Regions from separate parts of the Cytobacillus dafuensis genome, predicted to be linked through region 1. Evidence: a T-box and tRNA genes for the amino acid it is inferred to sense, from the RefSeq annotation. Region 1 holds a T-box; the other holds one or more tRNA genes.
What was found. The T-box of region 1 lies ahead of tyrS (tyrosine--tRNA ligase). A T-box ahead of a tRNA ligase gene usually reads a tRNA of that ligase, here a tRNA-Tyr.
Positions count from the first base shown of each region.

Region 1 (7,396 bases):
TGGAAGACTAATTGAGCAAAATAGATCAAAAAGAGGGGCAGCTATAAGTCGAGTTCTCGACTTATAGCTGCCCCTTTATCATATATTAAATGCCTATATAACAGCATTTTTATTTTCAAAGGAGATGTCATTTTAGAACAGTTCCCTCTTTAATTACTTTAAAAGCGATTAATTTCTGTCCATAGGTGGCTGATTGTCACCATCTTCATTACCGTCGCCGGGGCTCGTTCCAGATCCTGGATTTGAACCATCCCCGTCATCAGGCGGGTCTTTGTCCTCTTTAGGTGGTTCAGAAGGTTGATCTTTATCAGGTGGTGGTTCAGTTTGCCCAAATTGAATGACATTGGATGGGGCAGATTCTTTACCTGCAATATCAACTGCTGTTACATAATATTCTCCAGTTGACACTTGATAAGATCGTTGATCACCAGCAGTAATGCTTCCAACCTTTTTGATGGTGCCGCCAGATTTTTGATAAATTCGGTAGCCAATTACATCATTTTCAGGATGTTGGTTCCATATGATTTTAGAATTAGAAAGACTGACGCTTGGTGCAGACGGATTTTTTCCATTTTCCTCTAATTTTGAATCGGCTACAAAGAGGCCAGCCCATTTCTCTCGTTTAGGTATTAACTGTGATACATCTTTTATTGGAATTCGATACTTCTCTTCAAAAAGCTTAGGACTGATAATGACTCCATTTTTGGTAAATTCCTCTGGTGTGCTTTCCAATGCTAAATATCGTTTATCTCCAATATACACAAATTTTCCGTCTGCAAAATTGTCATCAGACTGTGTAGGAACAAACTTGGCGTTATACAAATCTGTTTCAACAAGGCCAGCTTTTGAACATGCTTCAGATGGAAGAAGTCCAGAAGCAGCACAGTATGATCTGCGTACAATTCCACCAGGCATTTGGAATTGTTGATTTGATGTTACAAGTTCAGGAGCCGCATCATATGCAGCATTCATTAAATCTGCCCATAAATAAACATTTCTAGCTCCGTGATGAAGACCCTTATAACGAAGCTCTAATGGTTTCGGTGTATCGTATCCATTCCAGACACCAAAACTAACCTTTGGATTGACTGCGACAAACCATGAATCCTTTAAATCTTGGCCTGTACCTGTTTTTCCAGCCCAATCGGAATTAAATTTTAAACGGCCTTTTAGCGAGCTTGCTGTTCCATTACTAATAACATCTCTCATCATATCAATAGTTAGATAAGCAGTTTGAGGGCTGAAAACCTCAACTGGCTCTACTTCATGCTGATAGATGACTTTACCGTTTTTGTCTACTATTTTTTCAATCATGTAAGCATCTATAAATTTTCCGCCATTAGCAAATGTGCCATAAGCATTAACATTTTCTTCCACTGTTACACCGTTTGTAATGCCGCCGAGTGCTAATGAATTTGTTGTGTAGTCATTTTCAATAACAGTTGTAAAACCCATCTTCTCTAGATATTGTGCTGGTCGTTGATCAATAATTGTCCGATAGGTTAGCATGGCAGGCACATTATAGGACATTGCCAATGCATGGCGTGCAGAAACTAATCCACTATATGTTTTATCATAGTTTCTTGGATATGGTTCATTTGGACGATGAGGATCCAGATAGACCTCGACATCCGGTATTACTGTTCCTGGAGATACCTTTCCTAACTCTAGGGCTGGAGCGTAAACAACTAAAGGCTTCATTGTTGAACCGTTAGATCGTGTAGAAAATGTAGCATGATTTACCTGGTTTAACTCAAAATCTCTTCCACCGACAAAGGATAGAATTTTTCCAGTGCTGTTATCGATTAGAATTGCTCCAAGCTGTACCGGTTCAATAACCTCTTTCATTTCACCGGTTTCAGCGTCTTTAACCATTTCTACTTTATCGCTTCCATAGTAAGCAAAATTATCTTTTGCCGTTTGCATGGCATCATAAATACCCTTGTGGATGGTTGTATGGATTTGATAACCGTTTTGACGTATATTACGGTCTGCTAAAATCTCGTATTCATTTTGAAGCTCACTATTATTTTTTAAATCCTGCTCAGTGTATCCGTCATTTTTTGCTAATATTTCTGTCATGATTTCAACAGCGCGCTTCTCTATTTCCATGGTCAAGTATGGATACTTTTCAACTGTACTTTCGACGCGTGGAATAAAGTCCTTTGTGATATCATAGGCTAATGCCTCTTCGTATTGCTTTTGATCGATTTTTCCATTATCATACATTCTTTTTAAAACGGTTTTCATTCGCGTAAGGCCAGGTTCAAGCCCTTCAGGTGTTTTTAGTTCTCCAGCTTGTGTATAAGGCGTGTAGCCGAATGGACTTTGCGGAAGACCAGCGATGAAAGCGGATTGTGCAAGATTTAAGTCCTTTGCATTAACACCGAATATTCCTTTAGCAGCTGCTTGAACACCTGCAATATTTCTCCCAGATGAATTTCTGCCAAAGGTTGAAACATTTAAATAGGCTTCCAAAATTTCCTTCTTATCAAAAAACTTTTCTAAACGGAGAGCGAGTAATATTTCTTTAGCCTTTCGTTCGAAGGATACTTCGTTGGTTAATAATTGGTTTTTGATTAATTGCTGTGTAAGTGTGCTTCCTCCACTTTGGACAGAAGAATTTGTCACTTCTTGAAACACGGCACGCATTATCGCTTTAGGTACGACCCCATTATGCTCATAATAATATTCGTCCTCTGTTGCTACGACTGCGTCAATTAAATATTGAGAAACGTTATCGAGCTTGACTTCCTCACGTTCTAGGTCCGTTCGAAGCTTGCCGAGATAAACATTGTCTGCAAAATATATATCAGAGGTTTCTTCATAGTTATAAATATCTTTTTTCATTTTTTCATATGGACGTACCTTTTCGTCTTTTACCAGGGAGGCAAAATAACCTGCCCCAACTCCCCCGGCAAATGAGCCGACAAGAACGACAACCACAATAAAAAGCAAAATTAAGTTCCAAGCAACCTGAAAGGAGATACGCGCTCCTTTTGTTGCTTTTTTATTCGTTAATAGGCTGAACCACGACCTCAATTTATCTTTAAAATGTTGATTCTGTTCCATGTACATCATCCCCCTAAAATCACATACATTATAGCATAAACAGAGATATTAATATGGTTTGGTTCGCAATTTTTCTGAAATTTCCTTTTTTCGTAATGGAAAAATAACTTACTGGCTTTTCCTGCCTTTCATTGAAAAATATTTTAATAGGTATTTGACAATTTTTGCACTATATGATAAAAATGCTATAATATAAAAAAATTATAAGCATTGATGGGAATTAGTAATGCTTCAATCTCTGTTTCAGAAAGTCGGCGGTTGCTGTGAGCCGATACATATTGAAGGATGAATTACCTCCCTGAGCTTTCACTGTCAACCTGTGTTCCAGTTATAGCAGTGAACGGTTAAACCGTTAACATGTTGAGTGGAGGGCATTTATTTGTCCTCAATCTGGGTGGTATCGCGCAAAAATATGCGTCCCTGCAATTTAGCAGGGGCGCTTTTTATTTTTTTGCATTGTTAAAACTCAGTGTTGATAATGCTATTTAGTGTTGATTGGAGCAGAAGGCGCGAGCTCCTCGAAAATGCTAACGCATTTTCTTCGTGCGGTGATTATTCTAGGAAGCATTTTCAATGTCCTGCGGGAAATGCGTGTCCAGGGGAGACCCCGCAGGAGCGTTAGCGACGAGGAGGCTCCCCGACCGCCAGCGATCGCTAAGCGCCTGCAGCGGAAATCAACAACAGCGTTTAACAGAGCCATTTTTTTAAAGGAGGAAATTAGAAATGAATTTACTTGAAGAATTGCAATGGAGAGGAATTATTTATCAACAAACAGATGAGGAAGGCTTAAAGGATACATTAAATAAAGAGAAAATTTCTTTATACTGTGGAATGGACCCAACTGGTGATAGTATGCACATAGGGCATTTGCTTCCGTTTTTAACCTTAAGAAGATTTCAAAACCATGGACATCGTCCAATCGTTCTTGTTGGCGGGGCAACCGGATTAATCGGTGATCCAAAGGCAACTGAGGAAAGAACACTGCAAACAATTGAAACTGTGCAGCACAATGTAGAGTGCTTAACTGCTCAATTAAAAAGAATATTTTCATTTGATGGTGAAAATGGTGCTACGATGGTAAATAACTATGATTGGACAGCACCATTAAACATCATTACCTTTTTAAGGGATTTCGGAAAGCATATTGGGATAAATTATATGCTTGCGAAAGATACAATTGCTTCTCGTTTAGAAACAGGCATATCATTTACTGAGTTTACTTATACGATTTTACAAGGAATGGACTTCAAACATCTATATGAGAATCATCAATGTAAATTGCAAATTGGTGGCAGTGACCAATGGGGAAATATCACAACTGGTCTTGAGATGATTCGCAAAATGACAGGGGAAGGCGCTAAAGCATATGGCCTTACAATTCCACTTGTAACAAAAGCTGACGGAACAAAGTTCGGTAAAACAGAAAGCGGTGCTGTCTGGTTAGACCCGGAAAAAACGACTCCATATGAGTTCTACCAATTCTGGATTAATTCAGCTGATGCAGATGTTATTAAATACTTGAAATATTTCACGTTCTTATCCCGAGAAGAAATTGAAAAGCTGGAACAGTCTGTTCAAGAAGAACCACATCTTCGCAAGGCTCAGAAAGCGCTGGCAGAGGAAATGACCCGTCTTATTCATGGAGAAGAATCTCTAAATCAAGCGATTAAAATTACGGATGCTCTCTTCAGCGGAGAAGTGAGAAATCTATCAGCTGCAGAAATTAAACAAGGCTTTAAAGATGTGCCTTCATATGAGCATGCTTCCGGTGAAGAAATTGGTCTTGTTGACCTGCTAGTAGCTGCAAAAATTTCGCCATCTAAACGTCAAGCGCGTGAAGATGTCGCTAATGGAGCGGTTTCAATTAATGGTGAAAGAGTGACAGACACAGATTATATTCTTTCTGTAAAAGATCGTATCGAGGATGAATTTACTATTATTCGCCGTGGTAAGAAGAAATACTTTTTAATTAAATATTAAAATATTAAACGATATATACTGAAGAGGTTGTCCCATAAGGTGTCTGGCATCCGCAATAAACTATATCTAGAATCCCGATCGCTTATAGATATTAGATGTTGTTCGTGGTGCCTGACCCTTTGCTTTTGGGACAGCCTTTTATATGTTCAATGCTCTTCAATACTTATAATTATGGTAAAAAAGGCAAAAAAAAATCCAGTATCTATAAAACAGGATTTTTTTGCCTTTTTTTAGTGTAATTATTACCTAGTGTTTATAACACCCATACCATCCAATATTACTTTTGCATCTGTATTTAAATATTCAATAATATCTGTTCTTAGTAGCAATTTTGCTTTATCCTTGACGATAAATTTTAAAGATCTAATATCAAAATTAGATGCATAAGAGTTTATTGCAATCAGTATAGCCATATCTTGTCTTGAAATAGGCTGGTATCCTGATTCAAGTCTGTCAGTTAAAAATTTTAGTAATTCTCTTGCGTTGCTTCTTAGTGAGAGCCTATGTTTATTTAATATTTCCAGATTCTCTTCAATAAGTTTTCGAGCCGTGACAAAATCTAATTCATCCATGTATTTATTGATTTCAAAAATTAATTCATCTACCTTCAATTCAATTACACCTCTTTATTTATTTTTTTTCTGATAAATTTAAAATAGTTCTTCCAACATATATGTAAAAAAGCAATAATAATATTTTGAATTAACATTAAAAAAGACTATTCTGAATAGATTAGAATAGCAAAAAAATTTAATACTATAATCAAAAAATTGGTAACTTGTCTATCATTGTATAGGTATTTAGAATTGACGAAACCTTAGGATGCAGGTTTTTTATCCTAATTTTTTGAGTGTTTTGCCTTTCTTATTATGTATATATAGGACTTTATTCATATTATGAAGTTATAATATAGTATTTTTTTACTAATTTCAACATTTAATTGCAATATTCATCATAAATCTACAAAATTCTACATTTCAAACAATAATAGTTGGATGAACACTTATTTAAGGAATCGTAGCAGGAACTTTTTTGTTTTGCTCTTTTGTAAGATGCCTACAGCGCACAAAAAAAGCCCTAGAAACGTTGGTTAACAAGGTTTCTAGGGCTATAAAAGCGTTATTTACAATGCAATTTAATTAACGAGAGTAGAACTCAACGATTAGAGATTCGTTAATTTCAGCAGGAAGTTCAGAACGCTCTGGTAAGCGAGTGAAAGTTCCTTCTAATTTATCAGCATCAAAAGTTAAGAAGTCAGGAACGAAGTTGTTTACTTCGATAGCTTCCTTAACGATGTCAAGGTTACGAGACTTTTCACGAAGGCTGATTGTTTGGCCAGGTTGTACGCGGAATGATGGGATATCAACGCGAGAACCATTAACTAAGATATGACCATGGTTAACAATTTGGCGAGCTTGACGACGAGTACGAGCTAGGCCAAGGCGATAAACAACATTATCAAGACGAGATTCTAAAAGAATCATGAAGTTTTCACCATGTTTACCAGTTAATTTACCAGCTTTATCAAATAAGTTACGGAATTGACGCTCATTTACTCCATACATATGACGAAGTTTTTGCTTTTCTTGTAATTGTAATCCGTATTCAGATAATTTCTTGCGTTGGTTTGGACCATGTTGTCCAGGAGCGTAAGGACGCTTTTCTAATTCTTTACCTGTACCGCTTAGGGAAATTCCTAGACGGCGAGATAGTTTCCAGCTTGGACCAGTATAACGAGCCATTTAAGACTCCTCCTTTATGTTTTTATTTTGTAAAATAAAAACAGATGTGCTCAACTTTGATGAACATTTTGTTTTCATGTACCTTCGCCCTAGCAGCTAAGGGTTACACAGTACCCCGTCATCAGTAATGTCTGATTGAGGAACAAAATGAAATCATTAAAGAGTTCACATAGGCTGCAATATTTTACACAAAGAATATTATATAGTTTTTGAATATGAATAGTCAAGGGGGATTTTACTGTGTATTGAAAGAAACCTTGTATTTTTTTACTATCTCATCTATATAGATATGATATAATAAGAAGAAAGATAATTTGAAATAAGAGTGATCTTAGTGAATGAAACGTCTAAAGAGAGGTTTATCCGATTTGTGTTAATCGGTTTTTTTATGCTTGTGACGATATTTGCTTTTATATATCGATATGATACGCAATTAACACAAAAAGAAGAGCAACAACAACCTCTAGCAATTGTATTGAAGCCAAGTGTACAAGCGACAGATGATCCGATTGTCGCATTATATGAAAATAAAAATAACGAGCATATTTTAGCTATTTATCAAATTGATAGAAGTGACCGCTTTAAATTTCGCACCCTTCATG
Region 1 is NZ_CP042593.1:3,714,471-3,721,866, reverse strand. It holds gene acsA (acetate--CoA ligase) at 1-11, shown strand, start outside; gene FSZ17_RS17740 (transglycosylase domain-containing protein) at 169-3,072, opposite strand; T-box leader at 3,274-3,497, shown strand; gene tyrS (tyrosine--tRNA ligase) at 3,796-5,052, shown strand; gene FSZ17_RS17730 (hypothetical protein) at 5,295-5,663, opposite strand; gene rpsD (30S ribosomal protein S4) at 6,192-6,794, opposite strand; gene FSZ17_RS17720 (hypothetical protein) at 7,129-7,396, shown strand, end outside.

Region 2 (7,396 bases), 1.6 Mb from region 1:
CGAATGATTAAGCCTATTCCTATACCTACGAAGAGGCCGCCGAAGATCGCATTCACGACTATTTCATCTGATGGAATGCTCCAGCCCTTCGTTAAATGCAAGAATAGAGAATGAAGTACAACAGCAATAATCGTATAAATCGTTGTCGTTTTACTTAAAAATCTATAGCCAACAATCAACAGAAGTGAATTAAGTACTAAGTTCACTAAACCTGGAGACCATTCAAATAGATAATACGCAATAATGGTGATCCCAGTCACTCCGCCTTCTCCGAGCTCGTTTGGAATAATAAATAGATTAACTCCTAGTGCAAAAATCAATGAGCCTAACGCTATAAAAACAATATCTACTATCCTTTTTTTCATTACACGCCACCCTTTAATATCCAATTATCTGCACATACAGAATCATCCTATTATACTCGTATATTATTCTCGTTTCAACACCACTGAAGAAAGGATTACGGATAAAAGTTTGGTACTATGTGAAAAATATCTTCATCGTGCAAATGTATTTTTCGCATGGATTCAAGTGACAGTCAGTGCCAATACAAGCACAGAGCCTTTTACAATATCAAATGCATTGTCCGCTTATATACAACAATATCCTTCCCTTTTGTCGCTTCATTCCATGAAAATTCCCCCAATAGACTTTTGATATTTTCTATAAATCTTGGATATATAAGAAAAGTTGTCGCAGTCCGGATTTTTGTCACAGAAGAAGGTTGGGTGCCGGTTATTTAGAAAAGCTGGTTTTATATTCTCTTTTTTCAGCTTGTAGTGGTCTCAGGAACTCTTTATGAGACCGCTTTTTCTCTTTTTTCTGCTTGAGATGGTCTCATGAACTCTCTATGAGACCACTTTTTCTCTTTTTTCTGCTTGAGATGGTCTCAGGAACTCACTATGAGACCGCTTTTTCTCTTTTTTCTGCTTGAGATGGTCTCATGGACTCTTTATGAGACCGCTTTTTCTCTTTTTTCTGCTTGTGGTGGTCTCATGAACCCTTTATGAGACCGCTTTTTCTCTTTTTTCAGCTTGAGATAGTCTCATGAGATAGCTGTCGTTACCATTGATTTCCAACTTCGGCTATAACAAAGGAATCTCTATTAACATTTAAGTCTATTAAAGCTCATACAAATGATATAAATTTGTGTCCAAAAGAAAAATGATTAAAATTCATATGAAATAATATGGGAGTTGTCATCATGGCGATTCTTTTTTTTTAGGATTTAAGTTAGAGAAAGTAATAAGAATAGATGGGGGATTTTAATATATGTATATGCAGGAAGAAATTAAGGACAAAAATGGCTCCGCAGGTAGGACTCGAACCTACGACCGATCGGTTAACAGCCGATAGCTCTACCACTGAGCTACTGCGGAATAATTATATAGAAATGGTGGGCCTAAATGGACTCGAACCATCGACCTCACGCTTATCAGGCGTGCGCTCTAACCAGCTGAGCTATAGGCCCACATTATGGAGCGGGTGAAGGGAATCGAACCCTCATCATCAGCTTGGAAGGCTGAGGTTTTACCACTAAACTACACCCGCAAATAAATAATATTCATCTGTATGGAGGCGGCAACCGGATTTGAACCGGTGATAAAGGTTTTGCAGACCTCTGCCTTACCACTTGGCTATGCCGCCAACAAAAAATGGCTGGGCTAGCTGGATTCGAACCAACGCATGACGGAGTCAAAGTCCGTTGCCTTACCGCTTGGCTATAGCCCATTGAAGGTTCATCATGAATATCCTCTTTGAGTTTGCTTCATGAATAATCACCGCAGGAACATTTAATTGCAAATGAATGCGCTACCGTGTAACTACTTCTGTAGTTAAATATTCCGACATCATCTAAATACTTGTACTTATGTCAATAAAAAGTATTATGGGGCGGCTGATGGGAATCGAACCCACGAATGTCGGAACCACAATCCGATGCGTTAACCACTTCGCCACAACCGCCATAATTATTGGCAGGGGTAGTAGGAATCGAACCCACACTGGAGGTTTTGGAGACCTCTGTTCTACCTTTAAACTATACCCCTATAATGGTGGTGGGGGACGGATTCGAACCGCCGAACCCACAGGGAGCGGATTTACAGTCCGCCGCGTTTAGCCACTTCGCTACCCCACCATATTCAGTAAAAAGGTATAAAAATGGTGGCTCAGGACGGAATCGAACCGCCGACACAAGGATTTTCAGTCCTTTGCTCTACCGACTGAGCTACTGAGCCACAAATAAACTATATATCAACAGTAGTTTTTAACTACTGAAAAAAATGGCGGTCCGGACGGGACTCGAACCCGCGACCTCCTGCGTGACAGGCAGGCATTCTAACCAACTGAACTACCGGACCATATTGCGGGGACAGGATTTGAACCTGCGACCTTCGGGTTATGAGCCCGACGAGCTACCGGACTGCTCCACCCCGCGACAATAATATTTATAAGATTTTTCCTATGCTCCTAGAGAGTATTAGGACTGTCCCGATCTCAGAAAGCTGATTCAAGCAGCTACTCGATCGGTACAACTCGCAGTTTATTCAGTGAAGTAACGCTCGTTGCTCCACCCCGCGACAATAATATTTAATAAATGGAGGAGGAAAGGGGATTCGAACCCCTGCGCGGTTTGACCCGCCTGTCGGTTTTCAAGACCGATCCCTTCAGCCGGACTTGGGTATTCCTCCGAATAATAAGATTCTATTAAAGCATGGTAGCGGCAGAGGGGATCGAACCCCCGACCTTACGGGTATGAACCGTACGCTCTAGCCAGCTGAGCTACGCCGCCTAATCAAACTAAAAAGAATTATGTTATATGGTGGAGCCTAGCGGGATCGAACCGCTGACCTCCTGCGTGCAAGGCAGGCGCTCTCCCAGCTGAGCTAAGGCCCCATTATTAAGTAGATAGCATGGTCGGGAAGACAGGATTCGAACCTGCGACCCCTTGGTCCCAAACCAAGTGCTCTACCAAGCTGAGCTACTTCCCGTTTGTAAATGGCGCGCCCGAAAGGAGTCGAACCCATAACCTTCTGATCCGTAGTCAGACGCTCTATCCAATTGAGCTACGGGCGCACGCTTGTATATGTGGTGTCGATGATCTTAAGACCTGTGTCTGTTAGTTCCGCACACCAGCAATAATTGGAGCGGAAGACGGGATTCGAACCCGCGACCCCCACCTTGGCAAGGTGGTGTTCTACCACTGAACTACTTCCGCAAATTATCTGGTGAGCCATGAAGGACTCGAACCTTCGACCCTCTGATTAAAAGTCAGATGCTCTACCGACTGAGCTAATGGCTCGAAAAAAAATGAATTTTCCTAAATTTCGTTTTAAGTCGTAATTGTGCTTCAAATCTCTTTGTGATTTGTCGCAGATTACTACAGCTTACTATTCAAGGATGTATCGCTCTGTACTGCAAGCTTCCGTAATCCTCTACCGACTGAGCTAATGGCTCGTTCTAGAGTGCCGGCCAGAGGACTTGAACCCCCAACCTACTGATTACAAGTCAGTTGCTCTACCAATTGAGCTAGGCCGGCATATAAATTATGGTGGAGGATGACGGGATCGAACCGCCGACCCCCTGCTTGTAAGGCAGGTGCTCTCCCAGCTGAGCTAATCCTCCATATTGGTGACCCGTACGGGATTCGAACCCGTGTTACCGCCGTGAAAGGGCGGTGTCTTAACCGCTTGACCAACGGGCCAACTAATTTTGGCAAAAAAATAACCCTTATTAGGGTTTGGCCTGGCGACGTCCTACTCTCACAAGGGGACAGCCCCTAACTACCATTGGCGCTGAAAAGCTTAACTTCCGTGTTCGGGATGGGAACGGGTGTGACCTTTTCGCTATCGCCACCAGACCATTTTTAGTTAAAAGGATTATTCCTTCAAAACTAGATAACTGACAATCATCATTTAAAATTTTATTGTCCAGCTTCGGCTCCTAACTTCTCGGTCGTTTCGATCCATCTCTACAAATCCAAAACCGGGATTTGCATAGCTGGCTCTCCAACGCCTCTCGAAGCTAAGCAGTCGCCTACGCTTTTCTATTTGGTTAAGTCCTCGACCGATTAGTATTTGTCAGCTCCACGTGTCACCACGCTTCCACCTCAAACCTATCAACCTGATCATCTTTCAGGGGTCTTACTAGCTTGACGCTATGGGAAATCTCATCTCGAGGGGGGCTTCATGCTTAGATGCTTTCAGCACTTATCCCTTCCGCACATAGCTACCCAGCGATGCTCTTGGCAGAACAACTGGTACACCAGCGGTGCGTCCATCCCGGTCCTCTCGTACTAAGGACAGCTCCTCTCAAATTTCCTGCGCCCACGACGGATAGGGACCGAACTGTCTCACGACGTTCTGAACCCAGCTCGCGTACCGCTTTAATGGGCGAACAGCCCAACCCTTGGGACCGACTACAGCCCCAGGATGCGATGAGCCGACATCGAGGTGCCAAACCTCCCCGTCGATGTGGACTCTTGGGGGAGATAAGCCTGTTATCCCCGGGGTAGCTTTTATCCGTTGAGCGATGGCCCTTCCATGCGGAACCACCGGATCACTAAGCCCGACTTTCGTCCCTGCTCGACTTGTAGGTCTCGCAGTCAAGCTCCCTTATGCCTTTACACTCTTCGAATGATTTCCAACCATTCTGAGGGAACCTTTGGGCGCCTCCGTTACTTTTTAGGAGGCGACCGCCCCAGTCAAACTGCCCACCTGACACTGTCTCCCACCCCGATCAGGGGTGCGGGTTAGAATTTCAATACAGCCAGGGTAGTATCCCACCGATGCCTCCACCGAAGCTAGCGCTCCGGCTTCCAAGGCTCCTACCTATCCTGTACAAGCTGTACCGAAATTCAATATCAGGCTACAGTAAAGCTCCACGGGGTCTTTCCGTCCTGTCGCGGGTAACCTGCATCTTCACAGGTACTATAATTTCACCGAGTCTCTCGTTGAGACAGTGCCCAGATCGTTACGCCTTTCGTGCGGGTCGGAACTTACCCGACAAGGAATTTCGCTACCTTAGGACCGTTATAGTTACGGCCGCCGTTTACTGGGGCTTCAATTCAGAGCTTCGCTTGCGCTAACCCCTCCTCTTAACCTTCCAGCACCGGGCAGGCGTCAGCCCCTATACTTCGCCTTACGGCTTCGCAGAGACCTGTGTTTTTGCTAAACAGTCGCCTGGGCCTATTCACTGCGGCTCATCCGGGCTATTCACCCAAATGAGCACCCCTTCTCCCGAAGTTACGGGGTGATTTTGCCGAGTTCCTTAACGAGAGTTCTCTCGCTCACCTTAGGATTCTCTCCTCGCCTACCTGTGTCGGTTTGCGGTACGGGCACCTTTTCCCTCGCTAGAGGCTTTTCTTGGCAGTGTGGATTCAGGAACTTCGGTACTTTATTTCCCTCGCCGTCACAGCTCAGCCTTTATGCAAGCGGGATTTGCCTCGCTTGCAGCCTAACTGCTTGGACGCGCTATTCCAGCAGCGCGCTTACCCTATCCTCCTGCGTCCCCCCATTGCTCAAACGGTAAAGAGGTGGTACAGGAATATCAACCTGTTGTCCATCGCCTACGCTTTTCAGCCTCGGCTTAGGTCCCGACTAACCCTGAGCGGACGAGCCTTCCTCAGGAAACCTTAGGCATTCGGTGGATGGGATTCTCACCCATCTTTCGCTACTCATACCGGCATTCTCACTTCTAAGCGCTCCACCAGTCCTTACGGTCTAGCTTCAACGCCCTTAGAACGCTCTCCTACCACTGACATCGTAGATGTCAATCCACAGCTTCGGTGATACGTTTAGCCCCGGTACATTTTCGGCGCAGAGTCACTCGACCAGTGAGCTATTACGCACTCTTTAAATGGTGGCTGCTTCTAAGCCAACATCCTGGTTGTCTAAGCAACTCCACATCCTTTTCCACTTAACGTATACTTTGGGACCTTAGCTGGTGGTCTGGGCTGTTTCCCTCTTGACTACGGATCTTATCACTCGCAGTCTGACTCCCATGGATAAGTCTTTGGCATTCGGAGTTTGTCTGAATTCGGTAACCCGATGAGGGCCCCTAGTCCAAACAGTGCTCTACCTCCAAGACTCTTACTACATGAGGCTAGCCCTAAAGCTATTTCGGAGAGAACCAGCTATCTCCAAGTTCGATTGGAATTTCTCCGCTACCCACACCTCATCCCCGCACTTTTCAACGTGCGTGGGTTCGGTCCTCCATCCAGTGTTACCTGGACTTCAACCTGGACATGGGTAGGTCACCTGGTTTCGGGTCTACGACCACATACTCATTCGCCCTATTCAGACTCGCTTTCGCTGCGGCTCCGTCTCTTCAACTTAACCTCGCATGTAATCGTAACTCGCCGGTTCATTCTACAAAAGGCACGCCATCACCCGTTAATGGGCTCTGACTACTTGTAGGCACACGGTTTCAGGATCTCTTTCACTCCCCTTCCGGGGTGCTTTTCACCTTTCCCTCACGGTACTGGTTCACTATCGGTCACTAGGGAGTATTTAGCCTTGGGAGATGGTCCTCCCTGCTTCCGACGGGATTTCACGTGTCCCGCCGTACTCAGGATCCACTCTGGAGGGAACGAAGTTTCAACTACAGGGCTTTTACCTTCTATGGCCGGCCTTTCCAGACCTGTTCATTTACCTCGTTCCTTTGTAACTCCGTGTAGAGTGTCCTACAACCCCAAGAGGCAAGCCTCTTGGTTTGGGCTAATCCCGTTTCGCTCGCCGCTACTCAGGGAATCGCGTTTGCTTTCTCTTCCTCCGGGTACTTAGATGTTTCAGTTCCCCGGGTCTGCCTTCAATACCCTATGTATTCAGGTAAAGATCCTATCCCATTACGGATAGGGGGTTCCCCCATTCGGAAATCTCCGGATCAAAGCTTACTTACAGCTCCCCGAAGCATATCGGTGTTAGTCCCGTCCTTCATCGGCTCCTAGTGCCTAGGCATTCACCGTGCGCCCTTTCTAACTTAACCTACTTCGGCCAACGATTAACGTTGTCCTCATGGTTTGTACTCTTACTCAATGAATAAATAAGAGAGAAAACTAAAATGGCGATTACTCGGTTATTCTTCTTCATTTCATTATCTAGTTTTCAAAGAACAAAAGTTTTGAGAGATTATTCTCTCAAAACTGAACGAACAAGAAACGTCTTATTTAAGAAGTATGAAATACTTCTATATATCCTTAGAAAGGAGGTGATCCAGCCGCACCTTCCGATACGGCTACCTTGTTACGACTTCACCCCAATCATCTGTCCCACCTTAGGCGGCTGGCTCCTTACGGTTACCCCACCGACTTCGGGTGTTACAAACTCTCGTGGTGTGACGGGCGGTGTGTACAAGGCCCGGGAACGTATTCACCGCGGCATGCTGATCCGCGATTACT
Region 2 is NZ_CP042593.1:416,546-423,941, reverse strand. It holds gene FSZ17_RS02225 (YitT family protein) at 1-365, opposite strand, end outside; tRNA gene FSZ17_RS02220 (tRNA-Asn) at 1,305-1,379, opposite strand; tRNA gene FSZ17_RS02215 (tRNA-Ile) at 1,395-1,471, opposite strand; tRNA gene FSZ17_RS02210 (tRNA-Gly) at 1,478-1,551, opposite strand; tRNA gene FSZ17_RS02205 (tRNA-Cys) at 1,574-1,647, opposite strand; tRNA gene FSZ17_RS02200 (tRNA-Gln) at 1,657-1,731, opposite strand; tRNA gene FSZ17_RS02195 (tRNA-His) at 1,890-1,965, opposite strand; tRNA gene FSZ17_RS02190 (tRNA-Trp) at 1,975-2,048, opposite strand; tRNA gene FSZ17_RS02185 (tRNA-Tyr) at 2,053-2,137, opposite strand; tRNA gene FSZ17_RS02180 (tRNA-Phe) at 2,162-2,237, opposite strand; tRNA gene FSZ17_RS02175 (tRNA-Asp) at 2,284-2,360, opposite strand; tRNA gene FSZ17_RS02170 (tRNA-Met) at 2,364-2,437, opposite strand; tRNA gene FSZ17_RS02165 (tRNA-Ser) at 2,598-2,690, opposite strand; tRNA gene FSZ17_RS02160 (tRNA-Met) at 2,715-2,791, opposite strand; tRNA gene FSZ17_RS02155 (tRNA-Ala) at 2,820-2,895, opposite strand; tRNA gene FSZ17_RS02150 (tRNA-Pro) at 2,914-2,990, opposite strand; tRNA gene FSZ17_RS02145 (tRNA-Arg) at 2,999-3,075, opposite strand; tRNA gene FSZ17_RS02140 (tRNA-Gly) at 3,143-3,217, opposite strand; tRNA gene FSZ17_RS02135 (tRNA-Lys) at 3,226-3,301, opposite strand; tRNA gene FSZ17_RS02130 (tRNA-Thr) at 3,466-3,538, opposite strand; tRNA gene FSZ17_RS02125 (tRNA-Val) at 3,549-3,624, opposite strand; tRNA gene FSZ17_RS02120 (tRNA-Glu) at 3,629-3,703, opposite strand; rRNA gene rrf (5S ribosomal RNA) at 3,743-3,859, opposite strand; rRNA gene FSZ17_RS02110 (23S ribosomal RNA) at 4,050-6,984, opposite strand; rRNA gene FSZ17_RS02105 (16S ribosomal RNA) at 7,200-7,396, opposite strand, start outside.
Region 2: it has a tRNA-Tyr gene. The T-box ahead of tyrS (tyrosine--tRNA ligase) is inferred to sense a tRNA for this amino acid. The anticodon was not compared.